Regions from separate parts of the Bacillus sp. PK6-16 genome, predicted to be linked through region 1. Evidence: riboswitches for the same ligand, from Rfam matches in the RefSeq annotation. Region 1 holds a riboswitch; each other region holds the start of a gene.
The links. A riboswitch is a leader RNA that binds a small molecule or an ion and turns the genes downstream of it on or off. The one in region 1 is predicted to bind lysine.

Region 1 (3,218 bases):
ATTTATTTAAAAACGTAATTTACTAAATCTTAATTATGCATACACGCATTTTTCATGGGTAAATGTACACATTCTACAGAAATTTGATACCCTAGCCATCGCTCAGCAATATGTTCAAATGATAAAACAGATCCCGTCGTAAAAAAACGATGCTTCGGATTCAGATTGTCAGACAAAATTCCTTTGTGCTGTAAAATGGTACTTAGCTCTATCGCTGTTTCTTCTGCCGAACTAATAATCTTTATGTCTTCTCCTAGTTCCTTTTTTATATAAGACTCTAAAAGTGGATAATGCGTACACCCAAGAATTAACGTATCTATATCTTCTTTCGTTAATGGAAGTAAAGCTTGTTTCACTTGCTGCGTGACATATGCTGTATCTTCTAATTGATTTTCTACAACTGTGGCTAAAGTCGGGCAAGCATAGCTATGCACTTCCAAATATGTATCCAGCTCGTGTAATGCTTTTTCATACATATTAGATTTTATTGTACCTACAGTTCCAATTACCCCGATTCCTCCTTTCTTTGTCACTTTAATTGCCGCTCTTGCTCCTGGATGTATAACGCCAATAACTGGAATGGAAAGTGCTTCTTGCAGCGCAGTCAATGCAGCAGCTGCAGCAGTATTACATGCTACGACTAGCGCTTTTAATGGAAACTGTTTGAGGAACTCAACCATTTCAAATACGAAAGATTGCACCTCCTCTACACTTCTTGGCCCATACGGGCAACGCTTATTATCACCAATATAATAAATGCTTTCTTTAGGCAATTGTCTTATAATTTCGCTCGCAACTGTTAATCCTCCAACTCCCGAATCTAGCACACCTATTACTGAATGTTTATGACATACAGACATTTACTTCATCCCCTTTTCAATCATCTAGCGCTAATAACATGTATTATATTACGAAAATTCAAATATCACATAACAATCCCTCTTACTTTTAATCACAAACTCTTCTCTATAATCTGATTATTACTATATCCATTGACGTATAAAAATACATTTGTTACTCTTAAAGACGTTAATTTAATATTTAAATCCTCATTCGTATCTCGGTGAGGTAGAGGTTGCAATCATTAAGAGTATCATTTCAGGAGATGTAGTGGCATTGATGAAGGAATGAGAAAGGAATGGTTGCCGAAGTAAGTCGTGTCCACCATGCACGCTTGCTGGGTCTGCATTTAATAAGTGCAGAACTGTCACAAACGTTTCGTTTGTGGAGAGCTATCGAGAGGTATGTCGTGGGTTTCTTATAAGATAGAAAGCATGTAGCGGCAAATTACGTGCTTTTTTTGTTTTGTTTGGGACTTCTCTTCCTGACTCAGGAAGACATACATATCTCCTCGCTTGACTTGGTTATACTAACTTTGGAGGTATTTTCTATGCAACAAAAAAAATGGGGCTTTTGGGTACTAACAGCTTTCGTTGTCGGTAACATGGTTGGCGCTGGTATTTTCATGGTGCCAAGTACGTTGGCACAAACAGCAAGCCCACTCGGTGTCACTTTAGCTTGGTTAACTACAGGGTTTGGTGTTTTAATGCTAGCTCTTGTTTTCGGTAATTTAGCAATTCGTCGTCCTGATTTAACGACAGGGCCACAAAGTCATGCATATGCTTTATTCTCAACACCAAAAAAGAAAAAAATGGCTGGCTTCAGTATGGTATGGGGATATTGGGTTGCAAACTGGGCAAGTAACGTTGCCATCATTACATCATTTGCGGGATATTTATCACTCTTCTTCCCAATTATGAAAGATACGCGACTACTATTTTCAATCGGTTCGTTTAACGTAGAAGTCGGAAAACTAATTACATTTACGATTTGTTCCATCTTACTTTGGGGAACTCATATTATATTAACAAACGGTGTAAGCGGAGCTGGAAAACTAAACTTCTTAGCAACAACAACGAAAGTAACTGGATTCCTTTTATTCATCGTCGTTACGTTATTTGCATTCGAAGCTTCTAAATTTGGACAATGGTACACACCGATGATTGATAAATCAGGGGCATCACACGGTCTTCTTTCACAAGTGAATTTAGCTGCTCTTACAACACTTTGGGCGTTTATCGGAATTGAATCAGCCGTTCTTTTATCAAACCGTGCTGTTTCTCCAAAAACGGTAAAACGCGCAACAGTTGCGGGATTACTTATTACAGTTGCCATCTACTTAGGAATCACAATTTTAACAATGGGTGTACTTCACGTTGATAAATTACAAGCTTCTGAACGTCCATTAGCAGATGCACTAAACGCTGCAATGGGTCACGGCGGCGGGAAACTGATGGCATTACTTGCTCTTACTTCCCTGTTCGGTTCTATCTTAGGCTGGATTTTATTAAGCTCAGAAGTACCTTATCAAGCAGCAAAAGAAGGTTTCTTCCCTTCCTTCTTCACAAAAACAAATAAAAAAGGAAGTCCAATTTACTCATTACGATTAACAAACATTATGTCGCAAGTATTCCTATTCTCAACATTATCAGGAACCATTGCGGAAGCTTATACATTCGTTATTACCGTATCAACACTGGCCTACCTCATTCCATATCTCGTTTCACCAATCTTCCAGTTAAAACTAGTCGCAACTGGTGAAACATATAAAAATGAAATGCGGGCAAGAATTACAGATGGCATAGTCGCAGTTATCGCACTTTGCTACGCACTATGGGTTATTAAAACGGGCGCATCCGATATAAAAACGTTCCTTCTCGGAATTGGTTTATTCGTAATCGGATTTGCTTTCTATCCATTAATGAATCGTGATCAGAAAAAAAATAACGAAAAGAAAAACGGGCAAGTTGCATAACGCAATTTGCTCGTTTTTTCTTTTGTAAAACATATATAATAGAACAAAGAGGTGAAAAACATGTCAATCGAATCGCTATGGAGCAGTCGCTTCCAACAACATATTCAAAATATCATTACATACTTTGCACGTATGATTAACGGTTTACTATATAGCTTTATCTTTATTTCATGCGTTGGTGCATATTATTATGCTCAGTTTCTAAAAGCATCTCCTTCTAAAGGAATATCTTTAATAATTATAACGATTGTACTTACATTCATTATAACGAGATGCCCTATCCGTACATTTATTCAAAAACCTGATGCTGTCTATTTACTAGCACTAGAAGAGAAATTAACATCTTATTTCAAAAAATCTCTTCTATACAATTACATCATTCAGCTTTTCCCATTGTTATTTA
Region 2 (3,218 bases), 570 kb from region 1:
CCTAGTTTTCCGATATATTTTAATTATTTTATTTTATAAAAAAGGAATTGCCCATTCGAACAACTCCTTTTCCTATTTAGACAAGCTCTTTAATACGTATGCGATCGTTCCCAATAATATTTTCATATGTTTCGCGTTCCACAACTACTTGCGATGTTCCGCCTTTTGCAAAGACAACGGCTGGTCTTCGAATCCGATTGTAATTATTCGCCATCGAGTACCCGTATGCTCCTGTACAGGAAACTGCTAGTAAATCAGAAGCAGCGACTTTCGGTAAATGAATATCCCAAATCAACATGTCTCCACTCTCACAGCATTTCCCAGCAATCGAAACGAGTTCCTCATTCTCATCATTCCCTCGATTCGCTAACATCGCTTCATAACGCGCACTATATAAAGCAGGTCTTAAATTATCTGTCATTCCACCATCGACTGATACATATTTCCGAATACCAGGAATATCTTTCACAGATCCAACTGTATAAATTGTTGTCCCAGCATCACCTACAATGCTACGGCCTGGCTCAATCCATATTTCTGGCAATGGATATTCACATACAGTAAATTGTTCTCTCACTGCACTTGTTACAGCTCGCACATATGCCTCAAGAGTTAATGGTGTATCTGACTCCGTGTAACGTATTCCAAATCCCCCGCCTACATTTAACACTTTTACTACATAGTTTGTTTGCTCTCTCACTTCTTCTAAAAATTGGCGAAGAACTTCAATTGCTCGAACAAAACCAGCTGTTTCAAATATTTGCGACCCAATATGTGAATGGATCCCTAGCACATTATAATTTGATTTTTGTAAAGCAAATCCAATTGCCTGCATCGCTTGACCGTTTGAAACACCAAATCCAAATTTCGAATCATCTTGACCTGTTGTAATATATTCATGTGTGTGCGCCTCTACTCCAGGCGTTACACGAATTAATATGTTCACAAATTTCCCATGTTGCATCGCTAAATCGTGTAAAACTTCTAATTCAAAGAAATTATCTACAACAAAACAACCGATATTCGCCTGAAGAGCCATCACTATTTCTTCTTCTGTTTTATTATTTCCATGAAAATGAATACGTGATGCCGGAAATCCTGCTTGGAGCGCAGTATATAATTCTCCCCCAGAAACAACGTCTAATGACATACTCTCTTCACGAGCTACTCGGCACATCTCCATGCACAAGAACGCCTTGCTTGCATATGCTACTTGATAAGAGAAACCACTTTCTTTAAAAGCACGATGAAATGCTCGGCATTTTCCTCGAATAGACTCTTCATCGTATACATAAAGTGGTGTTCCGTATTGCTTTGCTAGCTGCGTCGTATCGCACCCTCCAATTTCTAAGTGTCCTTGCCCATTAATTCGGCTTGTGCCGTGTAAATACATTTAAATTCCTCCCTTATTTCCTCTAAAACTCATAACCCCAATCTTCTATTCATTGCAGCACGCTTTTAGATAGACAAAAAACGCGCGGAACAATGTTCACACGCGTTTCTTATTAGGAAAAATATATATTGAAAAAATAAACGAGTTGTTATCTCCTCAAAATAAGAAACCGCATCAACATCTCCAAATAGCTCTCCATAAAATAAATCTTATGACAGTACTACATTTATTCAATGCAGTCCCAATATATGAATAAGATGGTTATTCTTATATTTCGGCAATAGTCCCTTTCAACCTATGATCACAGATTCCATTAAATCTCCCATAGCTTACTCTTTCCTATCGCGGCCTCTACCTTTGAGAGTAGATGAGGTAAGTCTATTTAATTTTCAAACATCTAATTGTTGCTATTAACAATACCAAAGGACCATTTTATTTGTCAAACAATTTTTTATATTGTTTTTTTACAGTTTAGTTTCGTATCATTTGGTAAGCGCTTTACTGAAATCTTTGTCACTTCCCATTCGCCTTCTTCGTTATTAAATGTAATCGTTACCTTCTCAAATGGTGGAGCAATTTTCCCAGCAACACGTTCATACTTTGTCACTTCAATACTTGCTTGAAATAAATATGTACCGCTATACACTTTTTTTAAACTAATAATTTTAGGACATTGATAAGGTTTCAAACTTCCATATTGTTTTTCAATTGCTTTATTTATTTTTGGAAATAAAACAGAATAAAGTGCATCTTCCATAAGAGGTGCATCATATTGGGCTACCGACACACTCGGTGAAGTAAAAAGTATAACACTACTGCATGCTATAAAATATAATAATTTTCGCATTATAACCTCCGTATTATCACGCGATTCTTTCTGCGTACGATAATTATCATACATAGAAATTCTGTTTTATTGTCTCCCACCACTCTTTTTCTACTCGATTATTATAAAAAAGCCCACAACCTTCTTTTATTTTCGTATAATGATACTCATAGTATAATAATCATAATAACAAAGGACTGTTCGTATATATAAAATGAGTCGTTAAGCAAACTGACTCACAAGAACTGTCATGCTTTTTTAGGAGAGGAGTATATTATGCTACAACATCTGTTTCCAAAACTGCGATTTGCACTCGTTGCAGTCGTTTTACTATGGATTAAAACATATATTGTGTACAAGCTAGCATTTGATATTAAAATTGATAATTTCTTTGAAGAATTCATGCTTTTTATCAATCCACTAGCTGCGTTACTTTTATTTTTCGGCTTAGCTTTACTTGCATCTAAGCACCGAAACCGAATTATAATTGGAATCAGTTTTATACTGTCATTTATTTTATTTGGAAACGCAATGTTTTATGGGTTCTATAACGATTTCGTTACTTTCCCGGTTTTATTCCAAACAAACAATATGGCTGATTTAGGGACAAGTATAAAAGAACTCTTTACGTACAAAACATTACTTTTATTTGCAGATGCAATTATTTTAATGTTTATTTCACGTAAATTCCCATCATTTGGCGACAAAACACCACTTTCCCGCTCAGAGAAGCGAACTTTCTTTAGCGGTGTAACAGCTTTATTAGCACTACAAATTGTTGTATCAGTTATTTATAAACCACAAATGTTCTCGCGCTCATTTGACCGTCAAACTGTCGTGAAGAATTTAGGTTTATACACATACCATCTATTTGACATTACGCTTCAATCCAAGTCTTCAGCTGAGCGTGTATTTGCAAGTGGGGATGGGTTTTCTGAAATTAAAAACTATACAGACTCAAAAGACAAACAAGTTGATAAAAACTTATTTGGAGCTGCA
Region 3 (3,218 bases), 880 kb from region 1:
TCGTAGTAATTTGTTTTTTGCCATAGTCTTATCTCCTTATGTATAAAAGTTCATTATTTAATCATCCTCATAATTATACTACTAAGTAGTTACAAATTCCTTTCAGTCAAAAGCACCTTGTCACAGTATAGGAAAATGTGACAAGGTGCTTTTAATATGTCATATAGCATCTTGTTAACGAATAGCTTTTTATTTAATAGGAAGGAAGTAGATTAATATGATTTTTTTATAAGCGTTACTAAACATATCAAATTAGCTCATTTGCACGAAAGGCTCAATTTTCGCCATAAATGATTGATGCAGCGCCTCAACGCCTGTTACTAAATGAAGGCGGTCAATAACGACAGACACTTTAATTTCTGATGTACTTACCATTTTAATATGAATATCTTCTTCTTTTAAAGTAGTGAACATATTTGCAGCGACACCTGGGTTAGATACCATGCCAGATCCTACGATTGATACTTTTGCTAAGTGGTTTTCATGTTCTACAGATTCATAGTGAAGAGTTTCTTGATTTTGTTCCAAAACTTTTAAAGTTTCTCTTAAATCATTCGAGTGAATGGAGAAGGAGAGATGTACAGTTCCTTCATTTGTAATACTTTGAATGATGATATCTACATTAATGTGTGCTGATGCTAATGTAGAGAAAACTGTTGAAAGCGAGCCTTGTTCTAGTCCTTTAATTGTGACACGTGTAATATTATCCTCAAATGCAATACCTTTAACGATTGATTGTTGTTCCATGTTACATTCTCCTTTTACAATTGTTCCGTTTTCTTGTTCCATACTTGAGCGAACTTCTAAAACTACGTTATGATTTTTAGCAAACTCAACGGCGCGTGGGTGTAATACGCCAGCACCGAGATTAGCAAGCTCTAACATTTCGTCATAAGAAATTTCGTCTAATTTGTAAGCATCTTTTACAACTCGTGGGTCCGTCGTATATACGCCTGTAACATCCGTATAAATATCACATTTTTTTGCTTTAAGTGCAGCGGCTAGTGCGACAGCGGTCGTATCAGAGCCACCACGGCCAAGCGTTGTAATTTCATTTTCTACACTTATACCTTGGAAACCAGCTACGATAACAATCGTACCTTCAGCAAGATAAGATTGAATACGATCTGTATGAATGTCAGTAATCCGTGCGCTACTATGTACAGATTCTGTCGTAATACCTGCTTGCCACCCTGTTAATGAAATTGCATGATAGCCTTTTGCTTGCAGTGCCATTGTTAATAATGAAATAGTTACTTGTTCTCCTGTAGATAGAAGCATATCCATTTCACGTTTACTTGGATTTTCTGTGATAGCGTTAGCGAGTGCGACAAGTTCATCTGTGCTTTTTCCCATTGCTGAAACGACAGAGACAATGCTATGACCTCGTTCATATTCTTCAATAATTAAATTTGCTACATGTTGAATGCGTTCGACGCTTCCGACAGAAGTGCCACCGAATTTTTGAACAATTGTTTCCATTACAGATTCCTTCTTTCGTCTATTTTTAAGAATAGATTAGGAAATATATAAATCCCAATACTCCTGTAGTTACCAGAAAGACAAACAAAAAACACCATCTCAAATAAGTGAGGATGGTGCTGTTACAGGAAAAGGGAAACAGAAAACGGAGCTAATAAAAAAACCGCCAAAAAAGGAATATCATAAAAAATGATATCTCTTTTTTGTAGATAGCTCTTCATACGTACACGTTTGTACATATGACAGTTCTGTTTCTATTCGAAAACAGCCCCAATTGATAAATGCAGAGAAATTTATCAATTTCGGCAATACTTCCTTTTATCTAACTTCATAGACATCTCTGTGTCTCCATTAGAATACTCATAAGTATCGCAACCTCTATCTCACGTTTTAGGCGAGAGTGTTTGATTTATGAAGTTGTTGGTAACATTTGTTTTATAATAATTTAAATTTTTCGGGGAATCAAGTGTTTTATATATATTTTAAAAATTCTTTCTTTTTTTGGGGAAGTTTGTGAAAAATGTAGCAAAATAAATTCATTGCATGTACATTAAACTTATAGTGCATAGGAGGTGGGGAGAATGAAAAGGAAACAGCCTATTTATGTTGCGACAAAAATGAACACGACGATGGAAAAATTATGGGAATATACGCAAGAACCACATATACATACAGAGTGGGATGCTCGCTTTACTGAAATTTCGTATTTAGAGAAAAAAGAAGGAGAACCACAGAAGTTTTTGTATAAAACAAAGATTGGATTTGGGCTTGAAATAGCTGGAGAAGGGGAATCAATAGGTGAAATAAGAAAAGAAACTGGTGAAAGAATTTCTTCTTTAAAATTTTGGACGGATAATACATTATCTCTTATTCAAATAGGACGTGGTTATTGGAAGTATACGCCAAATAAAGAATACATCCATTTTGAGACACAATATGATTATGATACAAGATTTGGTCGTGTAGGGAATGTAATAGATTGCTATATATTTCGGCCGTTATTAGGTTGGGCGACTGCTTGGAGTTTTGATGCTTTAAAATTATGGTTAGAAAAGGGGCTTCATCCTAGGTTACTAATTAGAAGAACAATGACGTATTGGCTCGTATGTTTTTTATTTGCTTTTGTATGGATATATCAAGGGATAGTGCCAAAACTACTGTTTACTCATTTAGAAGAAGTAAAGATGCTTTCTGTATTAATCGGTTCAAATGAAAGTAGTATATGTATACTTAAAATAATTGGGATGTTAGAAATAATTTTCGGTGTCGTATGGCTGTGGCCAATAATAAAACGAAAATTATTTATACTGCATATTATTGTATTACTAGTTTTAACGTTAGCAGCAGGATTTACGAATATTGCAAGCTTTACAGGGGCGTTTAATCCGATTACATTAAATGTTCTTCTAATGGGGTTATCAATTGTCGGTTATATAAATAGTTTCGATTTACCAAGCGCGAAAAATTGCAAGAGGGCGAGAAAGGGATAAGTGTATGGCTAATATGTATGAACGATTATTAGGGGATACCTATAAAAATCTTCATCCTGAATTGCAGAAGCGTTATGCGATTACAGAAGAGAATAGTTTTACAGGGGAAGGAAAGATGGATGAAATTTACGGTGGCTCTTTTTTCGTGAAATTTATATTGAACATTACATCGAAGTTTCGAATGTTTTTCTCGGAACGAGGAGAGGAAATTCCATTTACGATACAAAACATAGCTGAGCGAGATGA
Region 4 (3,218 bases), 2.1 Mb from region 1:
AAAACAATTTTTATTTTTTAATCGACAATCCATAAACCAAAGTCTCACTCGGAGTCGTAATACTAAAACCTGTCGTCTTATAATCAAGTTTCACCGTATCACCAGTGTAGTCTTTCGTGAATGAATCCATTTGTACGATAAGCTCTGCATCTTCATATACAACATCATCTGCGTTATATGTATCCCAAATTAAATCGACATCAACGAAAATACTACAAGAGTTCGTCATTGTTCCTCTAATGCGAACGATCTTTTTATCTTCAAGTTCTAATCTATGTATAGCTGCTTTTGCTTCATCAGTAATGCGAATGTTCATTGTATCCCAACCTTTATTTATATTTCCTTTATTATTGCAAAAACAGGAGCAATAGGGAAGTAAAGAGGTTTGCAACAAAAAACGAGCAAACAAATTTGTTTGCTCGTTTCACTTTATTTTAGTTCACATTTATCAAGTGGAATCACTTTTGTTTTTTTCGTAAATTTATAACCTAACCATAGTACTAAGAAGAGTGGTAAACCGATGTAAGAAACGAGTACACCGTTCCAGTCGATTGACTCACCCATAAATGCCCCGTAGTTTTGTCCTAAAATTACGATGATACAAAGTGTAAATGCAAAGATTGGACCGAAGGGGAACCATTTTGCTCTATATGGTAAGTCATTTAAATCTTTTCCTTGTGCGATATACGCTTTACGGAAACGGTAATGACTAATTGCAATGCCGACCCAAGCGATAAAGCCAGACATTCCTGATGCATTTAATAACCAAATGTATACAACACCGTCACCGAATAAAGAAGCAATGAAAGCAATACTACCGACAATCGATGTTACGATTAATGCGTTAACAGGTACACCGCGGCTATCTAATTTACCAAGAAACTTTGGTGCCTTCCCTTGGCGAGCTAAATCCCAAAGCATACGAGTTGATGCATACATACCAGAGTTACCAGCAGATAGTACTGCCGTTAAAATAACAGCGTTCATAACAGAAGCAGCAAAGGCAACGCCCGCTTTTTCGAAAATAAGTGTAAATGGACTTACTGTTACATCACTTGCAGCAAGACTTTCAGTTGTATAAGGAATTAATAAACCGATAACGAGAATCGCAAGGATATAGAATAAAAGAATACGCCAAAAGATTGAACGAATTGCTTTTGGGATATTACGTTCTGGATCAGATGTTTCACCAGCAGCTACTCCTAATAGTTCAGTACCTTGGAATGAGAAACCAGCTGCCATAAACACACCGATAATTGCCATGATACCGCCGTTAAATGGTGCATCTGCAACAGTGAAGTTTTTGAAGCCAACCGTTTCGCCGCCCATAATTCCAAAAATCATCATGAAACCAACAATTAAAAAGATAATAATCGTAACTACTTTAATAAGTGCGAACCAATATTCAGATTCACCAAACCCTTTAACAGATAAGTAGTTTAAAAGGAAAATAATAGCTAAACATAATCCGCTCCAAATAAGAGAAGGGGTATCTGGGAACCAAAATTTCATAATTAATGTTACAGCAGCTAGTTCAGCAGCAATCGTAATTGCCCAGTTATACCAATAGTTCCATCCAAGTGCAAAGCCAAGTGATGGATCAACAAATTTTGTTGCGTACGTACTAAAAGATCCAGTAACAGGCATGTAAGCTGCGAGTTCAGCTAAGCTTGTCATTAAAAAGTAAACCATAATTCCAATTGCGGCGTATGCAATTAATGCACCACCAGGTCCAGCTGAATGGATGACACCACCGCTGGCAAGAAATAGTCCGGTACCAATTGTACCGCCGAGAGAAATCATCGTAAGGTGACGAGATTTTAATCCGCGTTTTAATTCACCTTGTCCTTGTGTAGTTTGCGTTTTAGAGGTAGATTGATTTGTTGCGCTATTCATGTTCAACACTCCTTTTCTTGTAGGTTAGGAAGGAGCGGGGGAGAAAAATACAAAAAACCGCCAAAGGAATTTGGCGGAACGTTTCACAAATAACCACCCCATCATACCCTTCCGTTAAGATAGCACCCCACGTTTACACGGTAATTTTGTAAACGTGACAGTTCTGTTCCTTTCGGAGACAGCCCCAGCTCATATTTCCAGAGAAGAAATATAAACTTCGGCAACTTTTCCTTTCAAACGGAGTCGGTGACATTCTCTGTGTCTCGTCCGTCGTACTCTTAAAAGTCGCAACCTCTACCTCATCGGATTGATGAGGATTTGATATATTGCTAAGATTTTTAATATATGGCAATTGTAATGACTTTCTGAATATATTGCAAGATATTTTGTTAGGAAAAGTCAAAAAATATCGGTTATTGTATAGGAAACGCTTGCAAAACTCCACCCGAACCTACTATTATGTAGCAATAAGCAAAGAAAAAATTGTTATACAAATGTTTCGCAAAAAATATTGAAAAACCCTCTAAATTAAAAGAAAATTCAGAAAATATAATTCGACATTCATAATAAAGTCATATTATTTGTTATAATTAGAGTAACGTTTAAGCAAAAAGGGGAAATCAAAATGAAATTAGAAACAGAAAGGCTCTATATAGTGCCGTGTACAGAAGAGAGGATTCAAGTCGCTAACGAGCAAGGATACAATAGCGGCCCGCATATTGTAGGGCATGTAAAGAATGTAAAACAAGATGCAACTTTATTACCATGGGGGGCGTGGTATGTTCTTCGAAAAGAAGATGATAGCGTTTTAGGTGATATTGGGTTTAAAGGGAAACCAAACGAGGATCAAACAGTAGAAATTGGCTATGGATTCATTGAGAAATATTGGAATCAGGGCTATGCAACAGAAGCTGTAAAAGAACTAATCGATTGGGCTTTCAAAACAGGTGAGGTAGAAACAATAATTGCAGAGACACTTCTAGATAATTATAGTTCGATGCGTGTTTTAGAAAAGTTACATATGAAGAGAGTAAATGCTACAGAAATGATGATTAATTGGAAAATAGAAAAATAAAAAATACCGCTCTAAATTGAGCGGTATTTTTTATAGTTATGGTAGCATTTGCTTCTGATCATTCGGATACTCAGCCGTTGACGTATTAGGACGATTGGAATGATTACGAACAGCAATGAAAATAGAAATAATAACGACAAGACCAACTGCAACGTAAGAAAGTGAAATAATAGTTGGATCCACTTTAAATGTAGTAAGCAGTGTACGAATGTTTGTAAAGATAATAAGACCACCAACTAATACGCCA

Region 2: it holds a riboswitch for lysine, as region 1 does, so the genes downstream of both, lysA (diaminopimelate decarboxylase) here and M1D66_RS22780 (amino acid permease) in region 1, are expected to answer to the same signal.
Region 3: it holds a riboswitch for lysine, as region 1 does, so the genes downstream of both, M1D66_RS18100 (aspartate kinase) here and M1D66_RS22780 (amino acid permease) in region 1, are expected to answer to the same signal.
Region 4: it holds a riboswitch for lysine, as region 1 does, so the genes downstream of both, M1D66_RS12160 (amino acid permease) here and M1D66_RS22780 (amino acid permease) in region 1, are expected to answer to the same signal.

What each region holds. Positions count from the first base shown of each region.
Region 1 covers NZ_CP096511.1:4,438,297-4,441,514, forward strand. Annotated here, with positions in the region: gene racE (glutamate racemase) at 30-860, opposite strand; lysine riboswitch at 1,062-1,243, shown strand; gene M1D66_RS22780 (amino acid permease) at 1,391-2,815, shown strand; gene M1D66_RS22785 (ABC transporter permease) at 2,876-3,218, shown strand, end outside.
Region 2 covers NZ_CP096511.1:3,873,116-3,876,333, forward strand. Annotated here, with positions in the region: gene lysA (diaminopimelate decarboxylase) at 77-1,393, opposite strand; lysine riboswitch at 1,574-1,755, opposite strand; gene M1D66_RS19795 (DUF3888 domain-containing protein) at 1,845-2,240, opposite strand; gene M1D66_RS19800 (LTA synthase family protein) at 2,496-3,218, shown strand, end outside.
Region 3 covers NZ_CP096511.1:3,554,154-3,557,371, reverse strand. Annotated here, with positions in the region: gene M1D66_RS18105 (VOC family protein) at 1-24, opposite strand, end outside; gene M1D66_RS18100 (aspartate kinase) at 253-1,482, opposite strand; lysine riboswitch at 1,685-1,871, opposite strand; gene M1D66_RS18095 (DoxX-like family protein) at 2,064-2,972, shown strand; gene M1D66_RS18090 (DUF4166 domain-containing protein) at 2,977-3,218, shown strand, end outside.
Region 4 covers NZ_CP096511.1:2,376,999-2,380,216, forward strand. Annotated here, with positions in the region: gene M1D66_RS12155 (iron-sulfur cluster biosynthesis family protein) at 11-316, opposite strand; gene M1D66_RS12160 (amino acid permease) at 430-1,896, opposite strand; lysine riboswitch at 2,009-2,201, opposite strand; gene M1D66_RS12165 (GNAT family N-acetyltransferase) at 2,522-2,971, shown strand; gene M1D66_RS12170 (sulfite exporter TauE/SafE family protein) at 3,008-3,218, opposite strand, start outside.